2 linked regions of the Streptantibioticus cattleyicolor NRRL 8057 = DSM 46488 genome follow. The protein of the gene in region 1 interacts with the protein of each later gene in a pairwise test. Links are inferred from orthologs where the notes say so. Each region holds a gene or a part of one and is shown on either strand. Other genes may lie near its edges.

Region 1 (7,738 bases):
GCTGAACCGGTACGCCTCGTGGATCCACTCCGCCGCCTGCTGCGCGTCACCGCGCCCGGAGCTGACGAAGAGCACGACCAGCCCGTACACCATGGCCCGCACCTCGTCGGCCGCCTCGCCCGGCATCCTGGCGGCCACGGAGACCAGCTCCATCCCCTCGGTCCGGCGCCCGCTGAGCCACCAGTACCAGCCGGCCGCCGCCGCGAGCCGCATCGCCTCCCGCGCCTCGCCGGCCGCCAGCGCGCCGCGCATCGCGGCACCGATGTTGTCGTGCTCGGCGCCGAGCACGGTGAGCCACCGCAGTTGCCCGGCGCGGCGAAGACACGGCTCGGCGGTCTCGGCCAGCTCGGTGAAGAAGGCCAGATGCGCCCGGCGTGCCGCCTCGAACTCGCCCGCCTCGGCGAGCCGGTGCCCGGCGTACTCCTTGATCGTGCCGGTCATGCGGTAGCGGGGTGCGTCGCCGTCCTCGGCGAGCAGCAGTGACTTCTCGGTCAGCGCGGTGAGCAGTTCGAGCACCTGCTCCGGCCCGGCCCCGGGGCCGGCGCAGACCCGTTCGGCCGCCTCCAGGCTCGCCCCGCCGGAGAACACCGACAGTCTGCGCAGCACCGCCCGTTCGGCGTCGGTGAGCAGCTCCCAGCTCCAGTCGACCACCGCGCGCAGCGTCTTGTGGCGGGGGAGCGCGGTGCGGCTGCCGCTGGTCAGCAGGCGGAACCGGTCGTCGAGGCGCTGGGCGAGCCGGTCGACGGACATGGTGCGCAACCGGGTCGCGGCCAGCTCGATCGCCAGCGGCATCCCGTCCAGCGCCCGGCAGACGCGGGCCATCACCGCCAGTGTGCGGGCGTCGGCCGCCAGGTCCCGGCGCACCGCCCCGGCCCGGTCCCGCAGCAACTGGACGGCGGGGGAGGAGGCGATCTCGTCCGGGTCCGCCTCCTCGGCCGGCAGGGCCAGCGGCTCGACCGGCCACAGCGCCTCACCGGTGATGCCGAGCGGTTCCCGGCTCGTCGCCAGGACGCGCAGCCGACGGCACTCGCCGAGCACCCGGTGGGCGAAGACCGCCGCGGACTCGATCACGTGCTCGCAGTTGTCCAGGACCAGCAGCGCCTCCCGCTCACGGATCGCGGCGACCAGCCGGTCCGTCAACTCCGCGGTCGAGTGGCCGCCGAGCATGGCGTCCCGCAGGCCCAGCCCGGCCAGCGCCGCACGCGCCACGTCACCGTCCGGGCCGACACCGGCCAGCTCCACCAGCCAGGCCCCGCCCGGCAGTTCGCCGACGAGCGTGCGCGCCGTCTCCGTGGCCAACCTGGTCTTTCCCGAACCGCCCGGCCCGGTCAGCGTGGTGAGCCGGTGCGCGCCGACCAGCTCACGCACCGCGGCCACGTCGGCGTCCTTGCCCACGAAACTGGTCAGCTCGGCCCGCAGATTGGTCCGCCGCTCCGCCTCCCGCCGCCCCAACTCCCCCCGCAGCAAGGCGACATGGACCTTCGACAGCTCCGGCGACGGATCGACGCCCAGCGTGTCGGCCAGGGCCGCGCGCGTCCGCTCGTACACCAGCAGCGCCTCGCTGTCCCGGCCGGCCGCGGCGAGCGCACGCATCAGCGCGGCGACGAGCCGTTCCCGCACCGGGTGCGCGGCCACCAGGTCGGACAACTCCGCCACCATCCGCGCGCCGTCCCCCAGCGTGACCTCCGCCTCGGCCCGCTCCTCGACGGCGGTCAGCCGCATCGCCTCCAGCCGGGCGACCGCGGCGTCGAACCCGGCGCTGTCCCGCAGACCGACGTCCTGCAGGGCCGCCCCGCGCCACAGCCCCAGCGCCGCACGCAGCGGCTCCACCCGCCGGGAACCGTCCTCCGCGCCGCCCCGCGCCGCGCCGACGAGACGCTCGAACCGCACCGCGTCCACCGCGTCGGGCTCCACCGCCAGCCGGTAGCCGTCCGTATGCCCCTCGACCACCCCGTCCGGCAGCGCCTTCCGCAGCCGGGACACCAGGCGCTGCAACGCGTTCACCGCGTCCGCCGGCGGCTGCTCGCCCCAGATCCAGTCGACCAGCGACGCCTTCGGGACCACCTGGCCCGGCTTGAGCGCGAGGGCGGCCAGCAGCCCGCGCAACCGCGCCCCCGGCACCTGGGCCGAGCCGCCGTCGTCCCCGTGAACCTCCAACGGCCCCAGCAACCCGATCTGCACCCGCCGATTTTGCCACGGGGGAGCCGGCGGACCTCCCCCGCTCACCCCGGCGCTGGCAGACTCCTGGGCCATGGCGAACAGCGGACTGTGGGTCGGCGTCCTCACCGCGCTGACCGCGCTCGGGGCGAGTTACATCACCGCGCGGGCGACCTCCCGCGCGGCGCTGGTCCAGGCCCGGACCACGGCGACGGCACAGGCGCTGCGCGAACAGCGCGAGCGGCGCCGGGCCACCTACCGGGAGATGATGAACCGCGCGCACGCCTTCTCGGAGGTCACCTGGGAGATCGACGCCGTCGACGCCGCGCCCGACCGGCACACCAAGGACCGGCTCCTGACGCGCATGTACGAACGCATCGGCCCGGCCATCGGCGCCATGAACCGGGCCACCCACGAGGTCCGCCTCGACGGGCCCGCCGAGGTCTCCGCCGCCGCGGAACGGGTACGGCAGGCGGCACGCGGCGTCCAGCCCCGGCTCAAGGCGCTCATCGGTGACGGCGGCCCCGAGCGCAGGGCGGAGTACGACGCCGCGTACGTGGACTTCCGGGACGCCTTCATGGCCTTCGTCGGCCTGGCGAGGCAGGCGCTGGAGGTCGAGGAGGGCTGACGCACGGGGGGCGGGACGGCGGGGCGGCCCCCGTGCGGTGGTGCTCAGCGCAGCCGCAGCGCCTCGCGGACGGTGGTGAACAGGTCGGTCTGGTTGGTGACGCCGAGGACGCGGTAGGCCAGCGGGCCCTGGGCGGCGATGCGGACCTGGGTGCCGGTGTGCTCCTGGGACCGGCCCGGGGTGTTGGTCGAGTAGTTGACCTTCAGCTGCTGGCCCTCGTTGGTGACGAGGGTGGCGGAGAGCCCGGGCGGGGTGGCCTCCAGCGGGACGATCTGGCTGGTGTGGCCGTGGTCGGCGGTGGTGACGACGAGGGTGTCGGGGTGCTGGGCGGCGTAGGCGCGGGCGACCCGCACCGCCTTGTCGAAGGCGGCGGTCTCGCCGATCTGGCCGCAGGGGTCGGCGGCGTGGTCCTGCTTGTCGATGGAGGCGCCCTCGATCTGGAGGAAGAAGCCCTGCCGGGAGTGCTTCTGCTTGGCCTCCAGCAGGCGGATGGCCTTCGCCGCGGAGTCGGCCAGGCTCGGGGTGGCCGCCGGGCGGCCGGGGTTGGAGGTGACGCACCGCTGCGGGTCCGTGCCGCCGACCGCGGCCGGCTTGCCGGTCCACTCGGTGGGCACGTTGCCGGGGGCGAAGAGACCGAGGACCGGCCGCCCCGGCTCGGCCGCCTTCATCGACGCGTCGTCGGTGACGACCCGGTAACCGAGCCTGCGTGCCTGCTCGGTGACGGTGAGGCCCTTGTACCTGCCGTCGGTGACCTTCTGGTCGAAGCGCTGCCTGCCGCCGCCGAAGAGGACGTCGACCTTGTGACCGACCTCCTGCTCGGCGATGGAGCCCGGCCCGCCCGCGGCGATGGTGTCGGTGGGGCACTTGGCCATGTCGGCCGGGCCCTGGCAGGAGCGGTCGGTCACGTGCGAGGCGAGCACCGCCGGGGTGGCGTCGGTGAGTTCGGCGGTGGTGACGTCACCGGTGGCGTAGCCGTTGCGCTGGGCCAGCTCCAGCAGGGTGCGCACCGGCTTGTCGGTGCCGGGGGTCTTGGAGACGCGTCCGTTGACCGTCTTCACGCCGGTGGCCCAGCCGGTGCCGCTGGCGGCGGAGTCGGTGACGTAGTCCGGCGTGCCGTCGGCGTGCACGGCGTACGTGGTGTACGCGCCGGTGAGCGGGAACGCGTCCATGTTCAGGCGGCCGTTGGCGCCGACCGTGTAGTCCCGGGCGAGGGTGATCTCCGAGTCGCCCATGCCGTCGCCGATGAGCAGGATGACGTTCCTCGCCTTCCCGCCCTGGATCGCGGACTTCGCCCGGTCCTTGCCGTCGAAGGCGCCGGCGGTGGTGGTCACGGCCACGGCGGCCGTGGTGGCCGCGATCAGCGCGGTGGCGACGGTGAGGTGACGGCGGGTGGGTCTGGGCATGGGAACGACTCCTTGTGGTGCCCGTCGTGGCGTTCGACGGGCGGATGCGGGGAACGACGGACGTCAGATCACCATGCGTTCGCAAAGCGAAGGTAAACGAACGGTCGAGAACGGCTGGCCAGGGCATGATCAGCGGTGACCGCCGGGCCGTCGGCACCGTGCAACCTTCCGCCGTCCTCACGAGTCTCCGCGCTGTAAGGGCAACACCTGGACCACCGGCCCCGTCACCGCCGATGGCGAGACCCGCCACTACCGGGTCCTCGTCACCAACGACGGCGGCACCACCACCTACAGCGCGGTCGGCCTCGTCGCCTACGCCCCGAACGAACTCTGGCTCGACGTCCCCGACACCGTCGCCCCCCAGTACGCCCCCGACCTGACGCTGCGCCGCTGCGCCGACGGCATGCAGGCGACCGCCTCGGACAGCGCTCCGGCACCGTTGCGTGACTTCACCGGCTTCGAGATCGAGCGCCGCGAGGCGACCTCCGACACCTGGTCGGTCGTCCTCCACCACGCCTTCGACCCGCGTTCCGCCTCGGCCACCGTCTGCGACCCGCTCCCCGCCGACGGGCACCGTTACGAGTACCGGGCCCGGTCCTACGACGCGGCCGGCAACTACTCGCCGTACAGCGTGACCGTCACGGCGTCCCTGCCGGTCCCCGCGCCCGCCGGGCCCGGCCGGATCAGCGGTACGACGGCGGCGCGGGAGCGCTGACGCGACCTACGCGGCCGGTTCGGCCCGGGCCTGCGCCTGGCCGGCCAGCCGTGCCGCCAACTCCTCGGCCAGCCGCGCGGCCGGGCCGCGACGGCGACGGGAGAGGGCGAGCCCCAGGTGGCGGCGGGGGCTCAGCGCGGCCAGCGGGAGCGCGACCAGCCCCGGGTGGCGGGTCAGCCCGATCTCGGGGATCAGCGCGATGCCGATCCCGGCGAGGACGAGCGACTGGGCGAAGTCGTAGTCGGTCGCGGTGCACGAGATCCGCAACGCGACGTGGGCCAGATCGGCGTAGTGGACGAGCTGGTCGGCCGACTTGCGGCACCCCAGGATCCAGCGCTGATCGGCGAGTTCGGCCAGGTGCGGTGGCTCGGGACGGGACCGGTGGCGGGCCGCGGCCGGATGGTGGCGCGGCAGCACGACGCGCCGCCCTCGACGCGGGCGTGCGGCTGATCGACACCGCCGACTGCTACCAGTGGCACGCGGACGAACTCGGCCACAACGAACGGCTCGTCGCCCGCGCGCTGGCCGCCTACGGCAGCGGCGCGGACGACGTCCTGGTGGCCACCAAGGGCGGCCGGGGCCGCCCCGGCGACGGAACGTGGACGGTCCACGGCGACCCGCGCCACCTGCGCCGCGCGGCCGAGGCGTCGGCGGCCCGGCTCGGGGTGGCGGCGATCGGCCTGTACCAACTGCACAAGCCGGACCCCGCCGTCCCCTTCGCCGACTCCGTCGGCGCGCTGCGCGACCTGGCCGACGCCGGAACCATCCGGATGGTCGGCCTCTCCAACGTCGACCCCGACCAGATCCGCACCGCCCGGGAGATCCTCGGCCCACGCCTCGTCTCCGTGCAGAACCGCTTCTCCCCGGCCCACCCCACCACCCGCGACACCCTCGACCTGTGCACCGCGCTCGGCCTCGCCTTCCTGCCGTGGAGCCCGCTCGGCGGAATCTCGGTCAGCGCCGTGGACGACCCGGGGACCACCACACCGCCCCCGGACACCCCCTTCCACGCCCTCGCCCGCGACCGGGGTGTCAGCCCGCAGCAGATCTGCCTCGCCTGGCACCTGGCGCTCTCCCCGGTGGTGATCCCCATCCCCGGCGCCCGCCGCCCGGCCTCCATCCGCGACTCCGCCGCGGCGGCCCGGCTCACGCTGTCGCAGGCCGAGTTGGCGAGGCTGAGCCCCGGTACGTGAGAGCCCGGGCGCGGTGTCAGGGCCGTGACAGTCGTATGTCAGCCCCGTCCGGGATCGTGATCGCAACAAGCGTCACGAAAGGACTTCCGATGAGCCAAGCGCTTCCCATCCCCGAGGGCCTTCCCGCGGAGCGCGACGCGGGCCCCTTCGACCCGCCCCGCGGCATCACCCGGATGCGCGAGGCCCGCCCGGTCATGCCCCTGATCTTCCCCGACGGCCACGAGGGCTGGCTCGTCACCGGTTACGACGCGGTCCGCCAGGTCATGGCCGACACCCGGTTCAGCTCCCGCCTGGACATCGGCATCGTCCACGTGCCGTACCAGACCCCCGGCATGCCCGCCCCCACCGAACCGTCCCCGCAGATACCGGGGATGTTCATCGCCATGGACCCGCCGGACCACACCCGGCTGCGCCGCAAGCTCACCGGTGCCTTCACCGTCAAGCGCATGAAGATGCTCGAAGAGCACATCATCGACATCACCGAGCGGCAACTGGACGCCCTGGCGCGGCTGACCCCGCCGGTCGACCTGGTCAAGGAGTTCGCCCTGCCGGTGCCCTCCCTGGTGATCTGCGAACTCCTCGGTGTCCCCTACGAGGACCGGGAGACCTTCCAGAGCAACTCCGCCCAGTTCCTGGTCAAGGACCAGACGGTCGAGGAGAAGGTGGGCGCGTACAACGCGTTGACCACCTACCTCGCCGAACTGGTCACCCGCAAGCGCGCCGAGCCCGGCGACGACATCCTGTCCGACCTCGCCCGCCACGACGACCTCACCATCGAGGAACTGACCGGCATCGCCTTCCTGCTGCTGCTCGCCGGCCACGAGACCACCGCCAACATGCTGGCGCTGGGCACCTTCGCACTCCTGGAGAACCCCGGACAACTCGCCGAACTGCGCGCCGACCCCGGCCTGATCCCCGACGCCGTCGAGGAACTGATGCGCTACCTCTCCCTCGCCGACGTCTTCTACCGCTACGCCACCGAAGACATCGAACTCGGCGGCGAGACCATCCCGAAGGGGTCGACCGTCGTCGTCTCCCTGCTCGCCGCCAACCGCGACCCCCACCGCTTCGACGACCCCGACACCCTCGACATCCACCGCAAGGCCCGCGGCCACCTCTCCTTCGGCCACGGCGTCCACCAATGCCTCGGCCAGCAACTCGCCCGCATAGAGATGCGCGCCGGCTTCGACGGCCTCCTCCGCCGCTTCCCCACCCTCCACCTCGCCATCCCCGCCGACCAGGTGAAACTCCGCACCGACATGAACATCTACGGCGTCCACGAACTGCCGGTCGCCTGGACGGAGACGCCCCGGTGACCCCGCCGGCCGGGCATGCCACCCCACCTGGGAACGCGCCGCATGCCCGCCCGCGGTGTGGGCAGGCGATCGCCCATGGGACCGTTCAGCCGGTGTGAAGAGGCCATCGAACGTGTCGAGCGGGCACTGGTGCGGAAGGTGCTCGGGAGGGAGCAGGTGGAGCTGCTCGATGTGTTGCGGCGGGAGTGTGACGGCAAGGCGGTGGTGTGCGGTCGCGGCCGGGTCGTCGTGCCCAACGTCTACACCGTGGAGATCGCTGACGATCGCTATGCCGCGCTCGTCCGGCACGGCGACCGCATCGGGGAGGAGCTGACCGACTCCCTGGC
Region 2 (3,424 bases), 4.0 Mb from region 1 along the record:
GAACGCCTCGGCGCGGGCGCGGGTGTAGGGGGAGGGCACCGTGGTCCAGCGCGGGATCTCCGGATCCTGGCAGGCGGCGTGGACGGCGGCGGCGTCGCCCGGCTCCGGTGCCCGCAGCAGCAGGCGTTCGGTGGTCAGCGAAACGGGTTCCATCCACGGAGTATGGCGTTGCCCGGTGGCGGGGGGCACACCGTTTTCCCGGCCTGCGCGCCCGTGGGCGCCGGCCCGCCGGTGCCCCCTTTATGTACGTTTTCCGTCACCGCCCGGGGTGACAGCACGCCGGTCCTACGGCGGACCTCCCGACCCGCTGGTGTCCTCGCTTACGATGGCCGTTGCAGCGGGCCCTACAAGGACGTCCCCGGCGGGTCTCCCACCGGGGAGAGGGAACCACCCGCTGTGCCCAGCGCGAGAGTAACGTGCCAGGCCCGACCGGCAAGGAGCCAGCCTACGTGTCCGTCTTCGGCAAGATCCTGCGCGCAGGTGAGGGAAAGATCCTGCGCAAGCTGCACCGCATCGCGGACCAGGTCAATTCCATCGAAGAGGACTTCGTCAACCTGACGGATGCCGAGCTGCGGGGCCTCACCGACGAGTACAAGCAGCGTTACGCCGACGGCGAGAGCCTGGACGACCTGCTGCCCGAGGCGTTCGCCACGGTGCGCGAGGCGGCCAAGCGCGTGCTCGGCCAGCGCCACTACGACGTCCAGCTGATGGGCGGCGCCGCGCTGCACCTGGGGTACGTGGCCGAGATGCGCACCGGTGAGGGCAAGACGCTGGTGGGTACGTTGCCGGCGTATCTGAACGCGCTCTCCGACAAGGGCGTGCACCTGATCACCGTCAACGACTACCTGGCCGAGCGTGACTCGGAGTGGATGGGCCGGGTGCACCGCTTCCTGGGCCTGTCGGTGGGGTGCATCCTGGCGAACATGACCCCGGCCGAGCGCCGGGAGCAGTACGCCTGTGACGTCACGTACGGCACCAACAACGAGTTCGGCTTCGACTACCTGCGTGACAACATGGCGTGGTCGAAGGAGGAGTTGGTGCAGCGCGGCCACAACTTCGCGATCGTGGACGAGGTCGACTCGATCCTCATCGACGAGGCCCGTACCCCGCTGATCATCTCCGGCCCGGCCGACCAGGCCACCAAGTGGTACAGCGACTTCGCCAAGCTGGTGCTGCGCCTCAAGCTCGACCGCGACTACGAGGTGGACGAGAAGAAGCGCACGGTCGGCGTGCTGGAGGAGGGCGTCTCCCGGGTCGAGGACTGGCTGGGCATCGACAACCTCTACGAGTCGGTCAACACGCCGCTGGTCGGTTTCCTCAACAACGCGATCAAGGCCAAGGAGCTGTACAAGCGCGACAAGGACTACGTCGTCATGGACGGCGAGGTCATGATCGTGGACGAGCACACCGGCCGTATCCTCGCCGGCCGCCGCTACAACGAGGGCATGCACCAGGCGATCGAGGCGAAGGAGGGGGTGGAGATCCAGAACGAGAACCAGACGCTGGCCACCATCACCCTCCAGAACTTCTTCCGGCTGTACGACAAGTTGTCCGGGATGACCGGTACGGCGCTGACCGAGGCCGCCGAGTTCTACCAGATCTACAAGCTGGGCGTGGTGCCGATCCCGACCCACCGCTCGGTGCAGCGGCTGGACCGGCCGGACCTGATCTACCGCACCGAGGAGGCGAAGTTCGCGGCGGTCGTCGAGGACATCGCCGAGAAGCACGCCAAGGGCCAGCCGGTGCTGGTGGGCACCACCTCGGTGGAGAAGTCCGAGTACCTCTCGCAGCAGCTCGCCAAGCGCGGCGTGCCGCACGAGGTGCTCAACGCCAAGCAGCACGACCGGGAGGCGACGATCGTCGCCCAGGCCGGCCGCAAGGGTGCGGTGACGGTGGCCACCAACATGGCCGGCCGCGGCACCGACATCAAGCTCGGCGGCAACCCGGACGACCTCGCCGAGGCCGAGCTGCGGCAGCGCGGTCTGGACCCGGTGGAGCACGTCGAGGAGTGGGCGGCGGCGCTGCCGGAGGCGCTGGAGCGCGCCGAGGCGGCGGTCAAGGCCGAGTTCGAGGAGGTCAAGGAGCTCGGCGGGCTGTACGTGCTGGGTACCGAGCGCCACGAGTCGCGGCGTATCGACAACCAGCTGCGCGGCCGTTCCGGCCGTCAGGGCGACCCCGGCGAGTCGCGGTTCTACCTCTCGCTCGGTGACGACCTGATGCGGCTGTTCAAGGCCCAGATGGTCGAGCGCGTCATGGCCATGGCCAACGTGCCGGACGACGTGCCGATCGAGAACAAGATGGTCACCCGGGCGATCGCCTCCGCCCAGTCGCAGGTCGAGCAGCAGAACTTCGAGATCCGCAAGAACGTCCTCAAGTACGACGAGGTCCTCAACCGGCAGCGCGAGGTCATCTACGGTGAGCGCCGCCGGGTGCTGGAGGGCGAGGACCTGCGTGAGCAGATCGTCCACTTCATGGACGACACCATCGACGACTACGTCAAGGCGGAGACCTCCGAGGGGTTCGCGGAGGAGTGGGACCTGGAGAAGCTGTGGAGCGCCTTCGCCCAGCTGTACCCGGTCAAGGTCACCGTCGAGGACGTCGAGGAGGAGGCCGGGGACCGGGCCGGGGTCACCGCCGACCTCATCGCCGAGATGATCAAGGAAGACATCCACGAGCAGTACAAGCTCCGTGAGGAGCAGCTCGGTTCGGACATCATGCGTGAGCTGGAGCGCCGCGTGGTGCTGTCGGTGCTGGACCGCAAGTGGCGTGAGCACCTGTACGAGATGGACTACCTCCAGGAGGGCATCGGCCTGCGGGCCATGGCGCAGCGCGACCCGCTGGTGGAGTACCAGCGTGAGGGCTTCGACATGTTCAACGCGATGATGGACGGCATCAAGGAGGAGTCCGTCGGCTACCTGTTCAACCTGGAGGTCCAGGTGGAGCAGCAGGTCGAGGAGGTTCCGGTGGCGGCCGACGAGGTGCCGGCGCAGGGTGGCCAGGAGGCGGTGCCGGTGGGCGCCCCGCGGCCGGAGATCCGCGCCAAGGGCCTGGAGGCCCCGCAGCGCCCGGACCGGCTGCACTTCTCCGCGCCCAAGGTGGACGGTGAGGGCGACATCGTGGAGGGCGACTTCACCAGCGAGCCCGCCGCCGGCGAGGAGGGCGACGGGCTGACCCGCGCCGAGCGCCGCAAGCAGCAGAAGGGCGGCCGGCGCCGCAAGAAGTAGCGCCCCGCCGACCGAGGCCACCTCTGCCGGGCCGGTTCCGCATCGCGGGGCCGGCCTTCGGCGTTTCGCGGGGGCCGTCGCGCTCACCGCCACGAGGGGCCCGCGAAGTCCACGGCGGTGCACCGCCAGCGCTGGTCGGCGCCGCGTTCCAGGCGGAAGGCGAGGGCGCGTACGGCGGGGCCGGAGGCGACGGTGGCGAA

Evidence for each region. Proteins that work in one complex are often made in the same cells at the same time.
Region 2: the proteins of SCATT_RS27035 (region 1) and secA interact in binary tests that used the Escherichia coli proteins (3 or more experiments, as listed by UniProt). The link is inferred for Streptantibioticus cattleyicolor NRRL 8057 = DSM 46488 from one-to-one orthologs.

Annotation. Positions count from the first base shown.
Region 1 is NC_017586.1:6,145,886-6,153,623, forward strand. What follows is about bases 2,010-4,839. They hold SCATT_RS27035 (alkaline phosphatase), read right to left. Parts: upstream 4,189-4,839; coding sequence 2,830-4,188; downstream 2,010-2,829. Other genes in these bases: SCATT_RS27025 (BTAD domain-containing putative transcriptional regulator), read right to left, coding at 2,010-2,181; SCATT_RS27030 (vWA domain-containing protein), read left to right, coding at 2,252-2,785; SCATT_RS27040 (fibronectin type III domain-containing protein), read left to right, coding at 4,592-4,839. In the rest of the region: more of SCATT_RS27025, read right to left, coding at 1-2,009; more of SCATT_RS27040, read left to right, coding at 4,840-4,903; SCATT_RS27045 (LysR family transcriptional regulator substrate-binding protein), read right to left, coding at 4,910-5,320; SCATT_RS27050 (aldo/keto reductase), read left to right, coding at 5,266-6,096; SCATT_RS27055 (cytochrome P450), read left to right, coding at 6,186-7,412; SCATT_RS27060 (DUF3662 domain-containing protein), read left to right, coding at 7,488-7,738.
Region 2 is NC_017586.1:2,124,532-2,127,955, reverse strand. Bases 128-3,424 are described here. They hold secA (preprotein translocase subunit SecA), read left to right. Parts: upstream 128-449; coding sequence 450-3,224; downstream 3,225-3,424. Other genes in these bases: SCATT_RS09365 (Rv3235 family protein), read right to left, coding at 3,308-3,424; SCATT_RS09375 (GNAT family N-acetyltransferase), read right to left, coding at 128-153. In the rest of the region: more of SCATT_RS09375, read right to left, coding at 1-127. UniProt on the Escherichia coli protein: Required for protein export, interacts with the SecYEG preprotein conducting channel.